One region of the Exiguobacterium sp. JMULE1 genome, then DNA from elsewhere that is predicted to be linked to it. Evidence: riboswitches for the same ligand, from Rfam matches in the RefSeq annotation. Region 1 holds a riboswitch; each other region holds the start of a gene.
The links. Region 1 has a riboswitch for thiamine pyrophosphate ahead of EXW93_RS08140 (ECF transporter S component). Riboswitches for the same ligand answer to the same signal wherever they lie in the genome.

Region 1 (3,848 bases):
AACGATCCGTCATCGCGGACGTTTTACGTCCTCTGCATTTTCTAGCCGGTCCGGTCGAAGTCGCTCCGACGGTCCGTCAAGCGGCGCAACAAGCACCGCGCCCGCATCGGACGGCATCGATGCGTCAGCTCGATCAAAATTTACGGGACCGAATGTGTCAGTTGCTGGATTTGCCACATGTCTCGATGGCTGTCGGCAGTGGTACGCTCGCCAACGATATCGTCGCACAACAACTGAGTGGACATGGGTTGATCCTAAACGGTGGTGAGTTCGGTCAACGCTTGATCGATCACGCAGCACGAGCAGGAAAGTCCTTTGATGTCCACTCGCTTCCATCCGGTCACCCAATCGACTTGGAACAACTCGCGAGTCAACTGCATCAAACGGAATACGACTGGATCTGGTTGACGCATTGTGAGACGTCAACGGGCGTCCTCTACGATCTCGATGCGGTAAAAGCGCTGTTAGAACAACGAACCGCACTCATCGTCGATGCGATCAGCGCCGTCGGAACCGGGCGTTTCTCGTATGCCGGCTGCAGATTCGTCACGACCGTCTCCGGAAAAGCAATTGGGGGTTTACCGGGTCTTGCGTTCATCGGTCACGTAGATCGCGTCCTACCTTCTCCACGTATTCCACGTTATCTAGATCTCGGACTCTATGCGGAAGGCGTCGCCTTTTCCGGTTCCTCGAACTTGTTGCTGGCTTGTCAGGCAGCGCTCGATGCCCTTGATCTCGATCAAGCCGCTATCAAGATGACCTATCTCGAACAGGCCGTTCGCGCGACTGGTTTTAACCTGCTTGCGACGCAAGAAGCACAAGCGCCGGGAATTCTGACGATCGTCCATCCGTCGGCAACCGCTTTAGGAGACGCTCTCCGGATCCAAGGCTATCATGTTCAATATGAAAGCGACTATCTCGTCCATAATCAATGGCTCCAAATCTCAACGATGGGACAGACGACGATGCGGCACATCGAACGTCTCGTCCGCGTGCTGGTTCGTGAAAACCAACGCATCACCATAAAAAATGAAAAAAACGAAAGACCTCTCAACCCTTGATTTCAAGCGGTTTGGAGGTCTTTCGACTTTAAAAAATAAAAATAGAGGTTTAAGGATTTAAAACATAGGGGTATAAACTTACTAGCACCGCATCAAACGGTGACTTACTCACACATGTTTCTCAATATCAGCGTAATGACCTGGGAGAGAAATGCAAAGTCACGAAAGCGTCAGATTCAAAAGAGTCTGAAACCGATTGTCTTAGCATATTTAAATTGTTCAGGACTTGTCCTGCTCCTACATTCATTACCTTTTGAGGGCTATACCAAATTCAAGGGGGAAATGAACATGTCAGTTAAATTAACAGCCGAAAAACGCGAGGTACGTCCACGCTCACTCCGTAAACAATTACGTCATGAAGGAAAAGCTCTTGGTGTCGTGTATGGTTACAAAGTGGAAAGTACACCAATCGCATTCGAAGAAAAAGAATTGCTTAAAATCGTTCGAGAAAACGGTGAGAACGTCTTGATTTCACTGAAACTCGACGGTAAAAATATTAACGTCTTGATCAACCGTCGTGATATGGATGTCTTCACACCAACTGTCGATCACGTTGAATTCATCGCCGTTAAAATGGATGAAGAGACAGAAGTCGAAGCAGACGTCGTACTCGTCGGCGAAGCAGCTGGCGCTAAAGTCGGTGGATTCCTGTCACAGACACTCTTTAAAGTAACAGTCGCAGCTACACCAGATAAATTACCAGAGAACGTCGAAGTCGACGTCACGAACCTCGAAATCGGCGATTCGATCTCTGTAGCTGATCTTCCAGAACAAAAAGATTTCCGTATCGTCACAGAAGGCGACATTCAAGTCGCAGCTGTCGTCGAATCAACGCTTGAACAAGAGCTTGAGGAAATCGAAGAAGCAGAAGCTGAGGCACAAGCGGAAGCTGGTGAAGACAACGAAGCGGAAGCTACGGAAGAGTCTTCAGAAGAAGCAAAAGAAGAGAACGAAGACAACAAATAAGTCGTTTGACGATACGCCCTTCGTGGCGTATCGTTTTTTTGTGTCTTGACAATAGACAGAAGATTGCCTAAAGTGAACAGCGTATCACCTATTACCATATCCACTAGGGGAGCCCATTTGGCTGAGACGATTCACTTCGGACCCTTCGAACCTGATCTAGTTCATACTAGCGTAGGAAAGTGGAGCGATCACATCCAATGACTCCTGCTGCGCGCAGTTTTTCTGAGGACCGCTCTCTTTTTTACGGAGGGCGGTCTTTTTTGGCGTCTCCCCCATTCTAAGGAGGACGTACCTAATGCAACACTGGAAAATGAAAGAAATCATGGTCATGATGATGCTCGCCGTCGCTTGCGGGGTCATCTATCTTGGTTGGTCAACACTCTGGTTACCGATGTCTGCGATCTTCGGACCTGTCGGTGCCAACTGGATGTTTGGGATCTGGATCATCGCGAGCCCGCTCGTCGCAGCAATCATTCAAAAACCAGGTGCCGCCCTCATCGCGGAAATCGTCGCGGCAGCCGTCGAGCTGTTCACGGGTAGTCACTTTGGTTTATCGGCTCTACTGATCGGGGTATGCCAAGGGCTTGGTGCGGAACTCGTCTTTGCGATGACGCGTTATCGCCGTTATGACACCTGGACATTGATGTTATCGGGTGTTGGAGCCGCGATTGGTAGCATTGTCTATAGTCTGATCGCGAACGGATTCGGTTACTACACGACGACGTTGCTTGCGACAACTGGCTTACAATTAATTAGTGGCGCATTACTGGGCGGCTTGCTTGCAGCGATTCTCGTCCGTCGCCTTGTTGCGACCGGTGTCTTGAACGGGTTTGCGGCAGGACGTGCGAAACGGGAAGTCGCATGATTACTGTCGACGATCTCAGCATCCGCTACCCCGGTCAGATGAAGTCGGTGCTCGATCATGTATCGCTGACGATCGAGCAAGGAACGACCCTTCTGCTCGGACGAAGCGGGAGTGGCAAGACGACACTGCTTCATGCCCTAGCCGGACTGACACCAGAGACGATTGAAGTCGAACAGACGGGAACCGTTACCCGGTCCGGTTCGGTCGGAGTGCTATTCCAAAACCCAGAAGAACAGTTCTGCATGGAAACGATCGGACGCGAAATCGCTTTTAGCTTAGAAAACCGGTCGATTCCACGCGAAGAGATGGAGGAACGAATTGAACGCTTACTCGCACTCGTTGGTCTCCCTCTCCCCTTCTCGACACCAATCGCGAGTCTATCCGGGGGGATGAAACAACGCCTCGCGCTCGCTGCGGTCCTGGCACTTGAGCCGACGATCTTATTACTCGATGAACCAACGGCTCAGATTGACCCGATCGGGCAACACGAGCTGATGGCGTTGATCTTTCAGATTCAGAAAGAACATGATTTAACGATCGTCTTGATCGAACACCAACTCGATGTCTGTTTACCTTACATCGACAAAATCGTCTTACTTGAGGACGGATCGGTGACTGCAACGGCGCATCCGCAGGATTTGTTCCCGCAGGCGTATACGGATCTTCAATCGAAAGGGATCGCTGTTCCCTCTTTGTATCCGTACACGTTAGAGACGTTACCCATAGATGGACCACAAGCAGCGCGACTTCATGTGCTTCCTCCAGTCGCTACTGCAGGCATTCCCTTGTTACACGTCGCTGCATTATCGACGAAAGCACCTTACCCGCTGACCGATGCGACATTTTCCCTGAAGACGGGAGAATGGGTGATGCTGCTCGGGGCAAACGGCTCCGGGAAAAGTACGTTGCTTGCAACACTCGGTCGGTTGCTCTCGCATCGTGGAACATATCGGTTC
Region 2 (3,848 bases), 390 kb from region 1:
CGGAAACTCCGGATTATATGCGGCGACCCGGATGTTATGGGCGATGGCGCAAGAAGGGATGATTTCAAAGAAATTATCTTACGTCAATGCACGTGGTGTGCCGATGCGTGCTTTACTCTTTACGATGATGTTCGCGATGTTATCGCTCCTGACCGCGTTTTTCGCAGAGGATACCGTCTTCATTTGGCTCTTGTCCTTAGCCGGACTTGGCGCTCAAGTCGGCTGGATTTCCATCTCTGCTTCTCAGCTCGCGTTTCGTCGTCAGTTCGTCCGAAACGGACACGATGTATCCGAACTGAAATTCAAGACACCACTCTATCCGGTGTTACCACTGATTTCGCTGACGTTAAACGTCGTCGTCCTCGTCAGTCTTGCGTTTCAAGCGGATCAACGAATCGCTCTATACATCGGTGTTCCTTTCTTCCTCGTCATGTGGGGAAGTTATCATCTCTTCGTCAAAGGAAAACATCTATCCGCCCAAAGCGACATCCGTGTCGCCCCTTCTCAACTCGAAGAATAATTTCATACAAAAAGAGGTCGCGGAGTCATCCACGGCCTCTTTCCTATGATTGTGCTATTCCTTAAGCGTCCGCATCATCAATAGTTCTCCTTGATGGAGCTCTACCTTCGCTTCTGACGCACACCATTCATTACTGACGGTCAAGGAACCTCCGACCGGTACTGGATGTGCATCAAGTGGATATTTGACTCCGGATAAGCTTAAAGTCGATGGTACGAGTGGAATGAACGAAAGATAATAATAGCTCCCTGCTTCGACTGCATACGTTCCCTCAGCCAAGTATCGTACCTCTTCTCGTTTCGTCACGAGTCGTGCCTCTGGGTATCGCTTCAATAAATATACATTTTGGACGGTCATGTCGAGCCGCCCACCTGTCGCCCCGATAATGAAGGTATCCTCAAACTGTTTCTTCTCTGAGACTGTACGAAGTGCCAGTTCGAGATCCGTTTCATCTTTCTCGGCCGGATGAACGATTGCCCCTTCTGGTACATAACCAAGCGAATCAAAATCACCAATCGTCAGGTCGCATGTCAGCCCAAACGATTCAATCGTCTGAACACCACCGTCAACACCGACGATAAAATCACCTGGCTGACAAAACGTCCGTAAATCCGGCGCTTCTTCTCGCGGACCGGCACAGACGAGAATCGCCCGCATCTCAGACGCCTCGTGCCGAATAACGGAGTAAGCGTGGCGCAGTCGTGAATAAAAGACCCGCAACGACACCACAAAGAACGTAAGACGGTACCATGTATGTCGCGTTATAAATCAATGAATACGGTACGACTGGACCTTCGGCATACTCGGCAAAAAAGACGATTCCACTGATGACATGACAGATATAACGGAGTCCTGCGCCTAATAACGTCGCCAGGAGAACGAACGCCATCAAGCTTTTCTTTTGTCCATTGCGCGCGGCTAGTCTGACTTGACGCGCGAACAGACCACTTAATCCGACGACACCATACGCAATCGTATAGTCAAGCATCGGTTGAACGATCGTCAAGACTTGTGGAGCGAACATCAATTGAATCGTACCGACAAGCGCTCCCGTAACGACCCCTCCAACGACACCATGGCGAAATGCCATGACGAAGATCGGTAACATCGCTAAGCTGATTGAGCCTCCTTGTGGCATTTTGAATGGAATCAGTAAATCAAAGACGACTCCGAGACTGGCAAAGATGGCAATTTCCATCATCATTTGTAACCGTTTCATGTTATTTTTCCTCCTTCATTGTACGAGAGGACGCAAAAAGGCAGTACGACGAACGCCGTACTGCCTGCGTGCGCCACATCCCTACGTCCGTTTGAACGGAACAGGTTCGAAGGGTTAAAGTCTAAAAGACTCCTCTCAGCCGCTTTTCAAGCGACACCCCTTGCGGTCATCATATTTCGTTTTCTCGTTCTTATTATACGGCAGCCCCTTGACGAATGCTAGTGATCGCTTCCGCATAATCTGGTGCATTGTAGATTGCTGATCCTGCGACGAGAACGTTCGCACCGTTATCGATGCAAAGCTTTGCCGTTTCCGGATTGACGCCACCGTCAATCTCGATTTCAAATGTCAGACCACGATCTGCTTTCATTTGCGCAAGTGCTGCGAGTTTCGGCATGACACGCTCGATGAAGGCTTGTCCACCGAAGCCCGGATTGACAGTCATCAATAAAACCATATCGACATCCTCAAGGACGTGTTCAATCGTTGATAATGGCGTATGGGGATTCAAGACGACTCCTGCCTTTGCGCCCGCTGCTTTGATTTGTTGCAAGACACGATGGACATGATTCGTCGCTTCGACGTGGAACGTCACGATGTCAGCTCCTGCCTTGACGAAATCTTCAACGAAACGTTCTGGCTGGTCAATCATCAAATGGACATCGAGAATCATATCCGTCTTTTGACGTAAGCTGCTAAGCACAGGTAATCCAAATGAGATGTTCGGTACGAACTGACCGTCCATGACATCAAAATGGATATAGTCCGCGCCTGCTGCTTCGACTGCTTTGACATCACGCTCAAGATTCGCAAAATCTGCTGATAAGATCGATGGTGCAATTTTAATCATCTTCAATACCTCCGGGCTCGATTCTTGATTTCGTCTATAAACATACCATAGTTCTCATAACGAGAGGACATGATTTCTTGGGCTTCGACGGCTTCCTTTACGGCACAACCGGGTTCATTCAAATGCAAGCAACCTCGGTATTTACAATCATCTTGTACAGCGACGAATTCAGGAAAACTCCACCGTACATCCTCGATTTCCATATCATACGGAAAATCGAGGTTCGAGAAACCTGGCGTATCGGCAATCAATCCTTCGGCAAGCGGCATTAATGTGACGTGGCGCGTCGTATGACGTCCGCGTCCGAGTGATTTCGAGATCGCACTTGTTTCTAAATCAAGAGAGGGCTCCAGTGCATTGAGCAATGAACTTTTCCCGACACCGGATTGTCCGGCGAGAACGCTCGTTTTTCCAGCAAGTAACGGACGGACTTGCTCAACACCCGTCAACGTCTCACTTGATGTCTCGATGACCGTATACCCAATCTTCCGGTAAGCGGCAATCGCCTCTCGGACAGCCGGTCCTTTGACTTCGTCAAGTAAATCCATCTTCGTTAACAGGATGACGGGTTGGATTTCCTTCGCTTCGATCAAGACGAGAAATCGGTCGAGCAAGTGCGCTGAAAAATCAGGTTCTGCCGCCGAGACGACGAGCAATGCCTGGTCGATATTCGCGACTGGAGGGCGTACTAAAAAGTTGTCCCGCTCCTTCACTTCGAGAATATATCCCGTCTCACTTTCGATATGAAGAACGACTTCGTCTCCGACGACTGGACTGATGCCGCGTTTTCGGAAATTCCCTCTTGCCCGTGAACGGACCTCTCCTTCTGGTGTCATGACATCATAAAAGCCACCCTGCAGGCGTATGATCGTTCCTTCTCGATTCTCTTCGATGCGTTGTTCCGTCATCCTATGCACTCCTTTTTCATCACATTCATTGTGCGTCTTTTGCTTGATTGTACGTGATGGTTTTTGAACGATACACCGTATCGTCTTTATAGATCGTAATTTTTCCTTCTTCTCCCGGATCGATCGTCACCGGCACGTCAAATGTCTCATCTTGATCAATCGATTCCTCGATGACGGTCCGCTTTCCTTTTGCATCTTCCGTCTCAATCCGGATGACTTGTTTCGGTGGTTCCTCGTCCTCGTTCTCGCTGACCGCATCATAGACGACCTTTTCAGGGAACGTTGCCGTCACCGTTTTTTCTTCCTCACCTTTTGAGATGAACACAGTCACGGAGTCGTTCGGTTCGACTT
Region 3 (3,848 bases), 620 kb from region 1:
ATCGGTTGAGCGGATTCTGACACTGAAAGCAGAACGCGGAATTTGGAACGGTACGACTGACACGACATCCCTAGCTGAAAAAATCGCGCAATCGAACCAAATCGTCGGTAGTCCCGAGCATAAAGCAAAAGAACGTGCGATGACGGAAGCCGCGGTCACACTCGTGAAAAATGATCAGCGGACCTTACCATTCAAACCGAAAAAGAATGCCAACGTTCTTGTGATCGCTCCTGCGGCGGATCAAACGGACAGCATGAAAAAAACGATCGCTTCCCTACCGAAGAATCGGAACTGGCACGTGACGACAGCGAATTACTCGGCTACTACGCTACCGCTCGACCAAAACCCGACATTACGGGCGCAACTCGATGCAGCAGATTACATCATCGTCGGTTCCAACGTCAACACGAGTGCTAAACTACTACCTACTGCACCAGAACAAGCGATTCCGGCTTCGATCTTCCGCTATGCGAAACAAACGGATACACCATCCGTCCTGCTCAGTCTCCGTAACCCATACGATGTCGCCGTTCAACCGGACGCACCGGCACACGTCCTCGTCTATGGCTTCAAAGGCGATCCAAACGGTCCAGACTCCGAAGCAGGCAATCTAAAATCAGCGGGACCGAACCTGCCTGCAGGTATCCGAGCAATCTTCGGAACGTTCAAACCGCAAGGCACTTTACCGGTTGATGTGCCGGTCTTTAAGAACGGTGTCTTTACCGATCAACTGCATCTCGAATTCGGTGACGGCTTTAAAAACTGGAAAAAATGATGACGTGATACACCAAAAGACCGAAGCTCCTTAAAGGATGCCTCGGTCTTTTAATGATTGATACGGATATTCAGCTTCTTCTTTCGCACGATGGTAGACGCGGTATAACCAATAAGTCAGCAGTGCATAGACGACGATGACAAGAACAGCAGAAATATAGCTTCCCATGCTATACGCTACCTTGAAGTTTCGAGTCGATGCGGATATACCGGATAACACAATCAACGTTGGGATGATAAGTCCTACAAATCTTACTTTGACTTTACCAAGCATTCGTTGCATAGCATATGCCGCGAGGATCACGAGTGCGATGACTACGATTTCCATTCCAATCCCTACTTTCACTAGATGGTATTCCTAATTCTACCATCTACTGGTTTAAGAAGATACCGGGCGTGCTGGAATCGTTTCGTAGACCGACGTGAACGTCTCTTCCGTCCACCCCATGTGCCAGAAGAGTAACTCATAGTAACAACTTGTCACGAAATGACGTTTCATCCGCTCGCGTTCCGTTGGGCTCGCTTGCTCCGCCAGCGCATCAAGCCGTGCAATCTGTTCCAAGACGACCTTTTCAAACCATTCCGAGCTATACGTGTCGATCCATTGCTGATAGATTTTTTCTTCCGGTGTACACGTCAGTAATTGTTGCCCGACTTCGTAATACAACCAGTAACATGGCAAGATGGCAGCAATCGTCTCACCAAGCGTTCCTTCACTCGCATGATGCATGTGCGAGACGTACGCATATGCTGTCGGTGCCGGTTCAAATGCTTCAAGGTCTGCTGCCGTAATACTGAGCGGCTCAAAAAATGATTGATGTAAGCTCAGCTCTGCCTCGTAAGTCGAAGTAGCATGTTCGGCAAGTGTCGCGATCGTCGCGAAGTCGTCTGCTTTTGACGCTGCCTTCGCTTGAATCTTCGCAAAGTGTTTTAAGTAATAGGCATCCTGCATGACGTAATGCCGAAATTTCGAGAGTGGTAACGTCCCCTCCCCGATTCCTTGTACGAACGGGTGCGTAAAACTACTATCCCAATACGCTTGTGCCGCTTGTTTGATTTCTTGTGTGAATGTCATGATCTCATCCTCCTCGTTTGGTATGAAACGAAAAAACACCACCCCGAAACACACGGGCATGGCGCAAGAAGAACAAGACTTGACGCCACTTCCCTCCGTAAGTACGAACTTAATCAGGTTCAAAGGGTCCGAACGTCTTCGTTCGTCTCAGTCAGCCTACTGACTCCCCTAGTGGTCATTATTCGATTCTCATCCACTATAGCATGCTGAAAACGGAAGTCAAGTTGTCCTTTTTTCGCTATACTATGGAGTGTCAGAAGACGGATACCGTCTCCATCTGCAGACCGATTCCGAACAGACATCGTTACCGTACACTAAATTTAGTACCTGATACTATAATTCATTCTGTTACTTACAATTGGAGGATTTCATTATGCATACACCAACAAAAATCATGGCATCAGCCGTTATCGCTTCTGCTCTATTACTTCCGACAGCCGCTTCTGCCGAACAAGTCGTTGATAAGACGATCGTCACACTCGGTGAGTCGCTCGGCGAAAAGGATAAGGCTTGGGTGCTTTCCCGTCTCAATGCACCGGAAGGCATCACGCCAATCATCGCAACCTCTGCTGACGAAGAAAAATATCTTGGGAAAAACATTCCACAGTCGCAAAAAGGTGGCAACATGTATTCGTCAGCTAAGATCGAACTGACGGAAAAAGGAGATGGACTTTCCGTCTCGACGGAGAACATCACGTGGGTGACGAAGGATATGTATCTCAACGCTCTCGTCACAGCGGGTGTCAAAGATGCCGACATCACGATCACTTCTCCCTACAAGGTGACCGGGACATCGGCACTGACAGGAATCATGAAAGCGTACGATCAAACTTCCGCTGAGACGGGAATTAAGTTAAGTGACGAACGCAAGGATTTAGCACAGCAAGAATTATCGGTCACATCAGACGTCGGAAAAACGGTCGGCACGGATAAAGTCGCTGACTTAATGAATGAGATCAAGGCTGAGATCGCCAATCAAAAACCGGAAACCAAAGTCGAGGTCGAAAACCTGATCGTCCAAGTCATTCAAAACAACAATATCCAGTTGTCTGACGCACAAATGGACCGGTTGACGAATCTATTCAATCAAATGGAGCAAGCGAACATCAACTGGGGACAAATCGAGAGTGGTTTGAAAAATGCGGGGCAAGACATCCACGCGTTCGCAACATCAGAAGAAACGAAAGGATTTTTCGCTAAATTATTCGATGGACTCAGTGACTTCTTCAGTTCAATCGCGGGTGTGTTCAAATAATTCAGACTTCCGTAACTGACAAAAAAATAGTAAACTAGAGATATCTGAAACGAAAGGTGGTGTGAAAAGATGGACTTTGCCGCGTGCAAACACTGGTTGATGGAACAATTGTATCTGTTGCGCGCGATTTTTCATGAAATGGCGTTCTAAGGCACCCGTCTGTCCTTTTTTAAGAACTTCATGAATGAAAAATACTGCAAAGCGCATCTTTCACACGTTAGGGAGAGTGCTATTTGCGCTCTCCTTTTTTGATGCGCGCGAAAGGATCAATTGATTATGATGATTTGCGACATTCAACACCTGACCAAACAATTCGGAGGCGAAACGATCTTAACGGATGTTTCCCTCTTCTTAAACGAATACGACCGTGTCGGTCTGATTGGACGAAACGGGAGTGGTAAGACGACATTACTCCGCTTGCTTGCTCGCCTTGAGCAACCGGACGGTGGTGTCATCTATCAAAAGAACGGTTTGACGATCGGCTACTTGGAACAACTTCCTGTATATAGTGAAACGATGACCGGACTCGACGTCCTTTGGACAGCGTTTGAAGACATCCTCGCGATCCGTTCTCGGATGCAACAGTTGGAGCAAATGATGGCGACAGCACCAGAGAATCTTGATGCGTTACTCGCACGATATGCGGAAGCGACGAATGCGTTCGAACAAAAGGATGGCTATCTACTCGACTCGAAAATCGAGCGCATGGTGAACGGGTTACACCTTCGTCCGTTACTCACTCGT
Region 4 (3,848 bases), 1.0 Mb from region 1:
GAGATCCCACGCCTAAATAAGAGGCTCCGTCTCGTTCTGCTTCAATCGCTTGTGCAACAGTGGCTACCGACACACCAATTACAGCATCTGGTAAAAGGCGACGTGCTGCGGTTAAAGGAATGTCTTCTTGTCCGATATGCAAACCAGCTCCGACGAGTAACGCGATATCGATCCGGTCATTGATGATCAAAGGAATGTCGTGTCGATCCGTCAGTCTCTTCAACCGAACTGCCTGATCGTAGAATTCCTTTCCTTGTGCGGTTTTTTCTCGTAGTTGCACGATCGTCGCACCACCTAAAACAGCTTCCTCAACGACCGTCTCGATCGCGACGCCAGGATGGTAACGACGATCCGTCACTGCATAGATGGAGTAATCAATTGACACGTTCTGTCACCTCCACCAGTTCTTGCTCCGTCATGAGGCTGATCGCATTGAACAATTCTCGTTTAAAATCACCAAGACCTTGCGCAGAGACTGCTTGTTCTCCTGCTTTTCCCATGACGAATGTTCCGTGAACAGCCGCCTCAAACGCCGTATATCCTGCGCCGAGGAAGCTCGCAATCAAGGAAGCCGTCATACAGCCCGTACCCGTGATGTCTCCTAGACGAGGTGTTCCTACATGTAATTCCATTTCGCGCGTTCCATCCGTGATATAGTCGTTCGGACCTGTCACGACGAGGACAGATTTGTGTTTGCGAGCGAATGCACGAATACTTTCTCGATCCATCATTGCATCTCCCGCAGCATCGACTCCCTTAGTTCGTCCGTCTTCCCCAAGTAACGTCTTGATTTCAGAAGTATTTCCTTTGATGACCGTACACCCGAGATTAATGAGTTCTTTAGAAAAGGCAGTACGTAATGTCGTTGCCCCTGCTCCAACTGGATCAAGAACGATCGGGACATTCAAACGTCCCGCTTCACCGGCTGCAAGTCGTTGAGCTGCTTGCATGTCTGCATCGATCGTACCAATGTTTAAGACAAGGGCTTGCGCGAGTCTAACCATCTCTTCTACTTCGCGAATGTCTTCCGCCATGACGGGTGATGCTCCAACAGCGAGTGTGACGTTTGCGCAGTCGTTGATCGTTACCGTGTTCGTCAGATGGTGAATGAGTGGTTTGTGTTCAAGAATGGTCGTAAACATGTGTATCCCTCCAAAGTGAATGAAAATGATGTGTCGGTCCAATACCTTGTCCGAGAGCAAATCCATGACGAATCGCCTCCGTGACATAGCTCTTTGCTTGTCTTACACTATCTGTCAAATCTTCTCCAAGCGCCATCCGCGCCGCAATCGCCGCAGATAAGGTACAACCAGTTCCATGAGTATGTTGATTGTCTAACCGTTCCGATGTGAAGCGGTGTTCTACTTCCCCATCAAACAACAAATCCGTCGCAGCTCCTGAGAGATGTCCACCTTTTAGTAATACTGCCCCTGTCTGTGTAGCTAATTGATGCATCGCCAGTCGCATTTCATCTAGATTGGTGACCGATCGTCCTGTTAAACGCTCCGCTTCCGGTAAATTTGGTGTGACGAGTGTCGCAAGCGGTAAAAGCTCCGAAATCAATGCTTGTTCGGCTTCCGTCCGTAATAAGGCATGTCCCCCTTTAGCGACCATGACGGGATCTAATATGATCGGAACTGTCTGTTTGCGGAGATGTGTAGCAATGACACGAATCGTCTGCGCATTCGAGACCATTCCGATTTTGATCGCATCGACACGAATGTCTGAGAAAATCGACGTTAACTGGGCATCTACGATTTCTGGAGATAACTCTTCCACCGCTTGAACACCCAGTGTATTTTGCGCCGTGACAGCTGTCAGGACGCTCATTCCATAAACGCCTAAAGCCGAAAAGGTTTTTAAATCTGCTTGAATCCCAGCTCCACCACCGGAGTCGGATCCTGCAATCGTCAGTACATGTTTCATGTTCTTTTCACCTTCCCATCGAGCAATGTAAGGGAGTCGTGACCGACAAAAAAAGCGTCGACCGCTGTAAAAAAGCAGTCGACGCTATACGAAAGCGTTATACACGCATTCCGGTATCCGTTCGGCTCAACTTTCCTACGCTGGTATTATCCAGTTCAGGTAATAGGGTCGAAAACAGATTGGTTTTCCTCTCAGCCGGATTCCTCCAGCTCCCCTAGTTGCTCAAGTATTCGTTTCGCCTTAACTGTAGCATAGCAGCAAAAAAAAACGAGCCGAAGCCCGTTTTTTGATTACAGATATGCCAATGGATTCACTGCATTCAGAGGAGAAGAAGCACTATATTGATAACCTCCGACATGTAGTTCGAAATGTAAGTGTGGTCCTGTTGAATTTCCTGTACTACCAAGTGTTCCGACTTGCTGACCTTGAGAGACCGTTTGTCCTGCATGAACAGATAATGAGCTCATATGAGCGTAAACCGTCGTATAGACTTTTCCATCCAAGAAATGCGAAATCATGACGTGGTTTCCGTAAGGTCCACCACCTGATGCTGTAATGACGGTTCCGGCTGCTGCTGCGACGATCGGAGATCCGACGGGACCTTTGAAATCGACGCCATTATGGAATGTATAACCATTTGCTCCACTAGCTGGTCCGAACCCTTGTGATACCCCACCAGAAGATGGTCGGACAAATTTCCCACCACCTGAAGCGATTGGTGTTGTATCTGAACTTGTTGATTCTGTATTCTTATTGGCTTGTTTTGCTGCTTGAGCACTTGCTTTAGCAGCTTTTTCAGCTGCCGCTTTCTCTGCTGCTGCTTTTTCAGCCGCTGCTTTAGCCGCTGCCTTCGCTGCCGCAATCGCACGTTCTTGCGCTTCGAGAGTCGCTTGCAGTTCTTTTGCGTCTAACAGTTCTGTCGTAAACTTCGTCTTCCCTTTTCGTAATTTTTTGAGTGTAGCACTACGCTCTTTCATTTGAGCTTTCAACGCTTTTTTTTGTTCAAGCAATACTTTCTTTTCTTGCATTTGCTCCGCTTTTTTCTCAACGAGTGCTTGTTTTGCTTCTGCTAATTTTTTTTGTGTCGCGATGTAATCTGAAATCATTTTATCATCTTGTTCAGCAATCTTTTTACCCGCCATGACTCGGCTGAATAAATCACCTAAATCCTTTGATCCAAAAATGACTTCTTCCCACTTAATCGAGTTTCCATCGTTTTCTTGGAAAACACGTAAACGATCACCGAGAAGTTCTTCCTGCTTCTGTAGCATCTCCTCGTAACGAACGATGTCTGCCTTTAACTCATCGATTCGATTGCTTAACTGTTTAATTTGTTTATTTTTTCGGAAACTTGGAAAATCTTTTCGTTAATCGCTGCGTCGATTCGATTGATTTGACGTTGTTCTTTTGAAATTTTAGCTTCTTGCTTTTTAATCTCTTTTTCTAATTTACGTTGTTCAGCGGCATTTTCTGCCTTTTTTTCTTTAATCGTTGCTGCCGCGATCGGTTGTGTACCTGTTGTAAGTAATGCCCCTAAAACAATGGTAGAAATTAGTTTTTTTAGCATATATCGTTTTCCTCACTTATGTATTTTCATTTTTTATTATAGTATTCAAGTTTCTCTCATATCTGAAATAGATTATAGCACCCTAATCGTTTCAAAAAAATTTCATTTACATTTCAAGTGAAAACGTTTTTTTGTAATATATATTTCTTATCAAATATAAAAAAAAGAATCGTTGCATATGCAACGATTCTTCACTGTTTAAAACATAGTCATTGGATTTACTGAGTTAGCTGGACCTGTTGCACTGTAGCTGTATCCACCAACGTGAATTTCGAAGTGCAAGTGTGGACCTGTTGAGTTTCCTGTGCTACCACGTGTACCGATTTGTTGACCTTGGCTGACGCGTTGACCTGCA

Region 2: it holds a riboswitch for thiamine pyrophosphate, as region 1 does, so the genes downstream of both, thiT (energy-coupled thiamine transporter ThiT) here and EXW93_RS08140 (ECF transporter S component) in region 1, are expected to answer to the same signal.
Region 3: it holds a riboswitch for thiamine pyrophosphate, as region 1 does, so the genes downstream of both, tenA (thiaminase II) here and EXW93_RS08140 (ECF transporter S component) in region 1, are expected to answer to the same signal.
Region 4: it holds a riboswitch for thiamine pyrophosphate, as region 1 does, so the genes downstream of both, thiD (bifunctional hydroxymethylpyrimidine kinase/phosphomethylpyrimidine kinase) here and EXW93_RS08140 (ECF transporter S component) in region 1, are expected to answer to the same signal.

Annotation. Positions count from the first base shown of each region.
Region 1 covers NZ_SGWC01000002.1:1,505,261-1,509,108, forward strand. Annotated here, with positions in the region: gene EXW93_RS08130 (GNAT family N-acetyltransferase) at 1-1,061, shown strand, start outside; gene EXW93_RS08135 (50S ribosomal protein L25/general stress protein Ctc) at 1,350-2,027, shown strand; TPP riboswitch at 2,123-2,222, shown strand; gene EXW93_RS08140 (ECF transporter S component) at 2,323-2,892, shown strand; gene EXW93_RS08145 (ABC transporter ATP-binding protein) at 2,889-3,848, shown strand, end outside.
Region 2 covers NZ_SGWC01000002.1:1,894,684-1,898,531, forward strand. Annotated here, with positions in the region: gene EXW93_RS10285 (amino acid permease) at 1-520, shown strand, start outside; gene EXW93_RS10290 (thiamine diphosphokinase) at 575-1,177, opposite strand; gene thiT (energy-coupled thiamine transporter ThiT) at 1,179-1,739, opposite strand; TPP riboswitch at 1,801-1,910, opposite strand; gene rpe (ribulose-phosphate 3-epimerase) at 1,933-2,589, opposite strand; gene rsgA (ribosome small subunit-dependent GTPase A) at 2,592-3,497, opposite strand; gene pknB (Stk1 family PASTA domain-containing Ser/Thr kinase) at 3,523-3,848, opposite strand, start outside.
Region 3 covers NZ_SGWC01000002.1:887,701-891,548, reverse strand. Annotated here, with positions in the region: gene EXW93_RS04720 (glycoside hydrolase family 3 protein) at 1-775, shown strand, start outside; gene EXW93_RS04715 (hypothetical protein) at 806-1,102, opposite strand; gene tenA (thiaminase II) at 1,154-1,849, opposite strand; TPP riboswitch at 1,923-2,029, opposite strand; gene EXW93_RS04705 (DUF1002 domain-containing protein) at 2,223-3,104, shown strand; gene abc-f (ribosomal protection-like ABC-F family protein) at 3,381-3,848, shown strand, end outside.
Region 4 covers NZ_SGWC01000002.1:481,996-485,843, reverse strand. Annotated here, with positions in the region: gene thiE (thiamine phosphate synthase) at 1-385, opposite strand, end outside; gene thiM (hydroxyethylthiazole kinase) at 375-1,142, opposite strand; gene thiD (bifunctional hydroxymethylpyrimidine kinase/phosphomethylpyrimidine kinase) at 1,123-1,926, opposite strand; TPP riboswitch at 2,042-2,152, opposite strand; gene EXW93_RS02660 (murein hydrolase activator EnvC family protein) at 2,217-3,197, opposite strand; gene EXW93_RS16345 (hypothetical protein) at 3,245-3,493, opposite strand; gene EXW93_RS16585 (murein hydrolase activator EnvC family protein) at 3,692-3,848, opposite strand, start outside.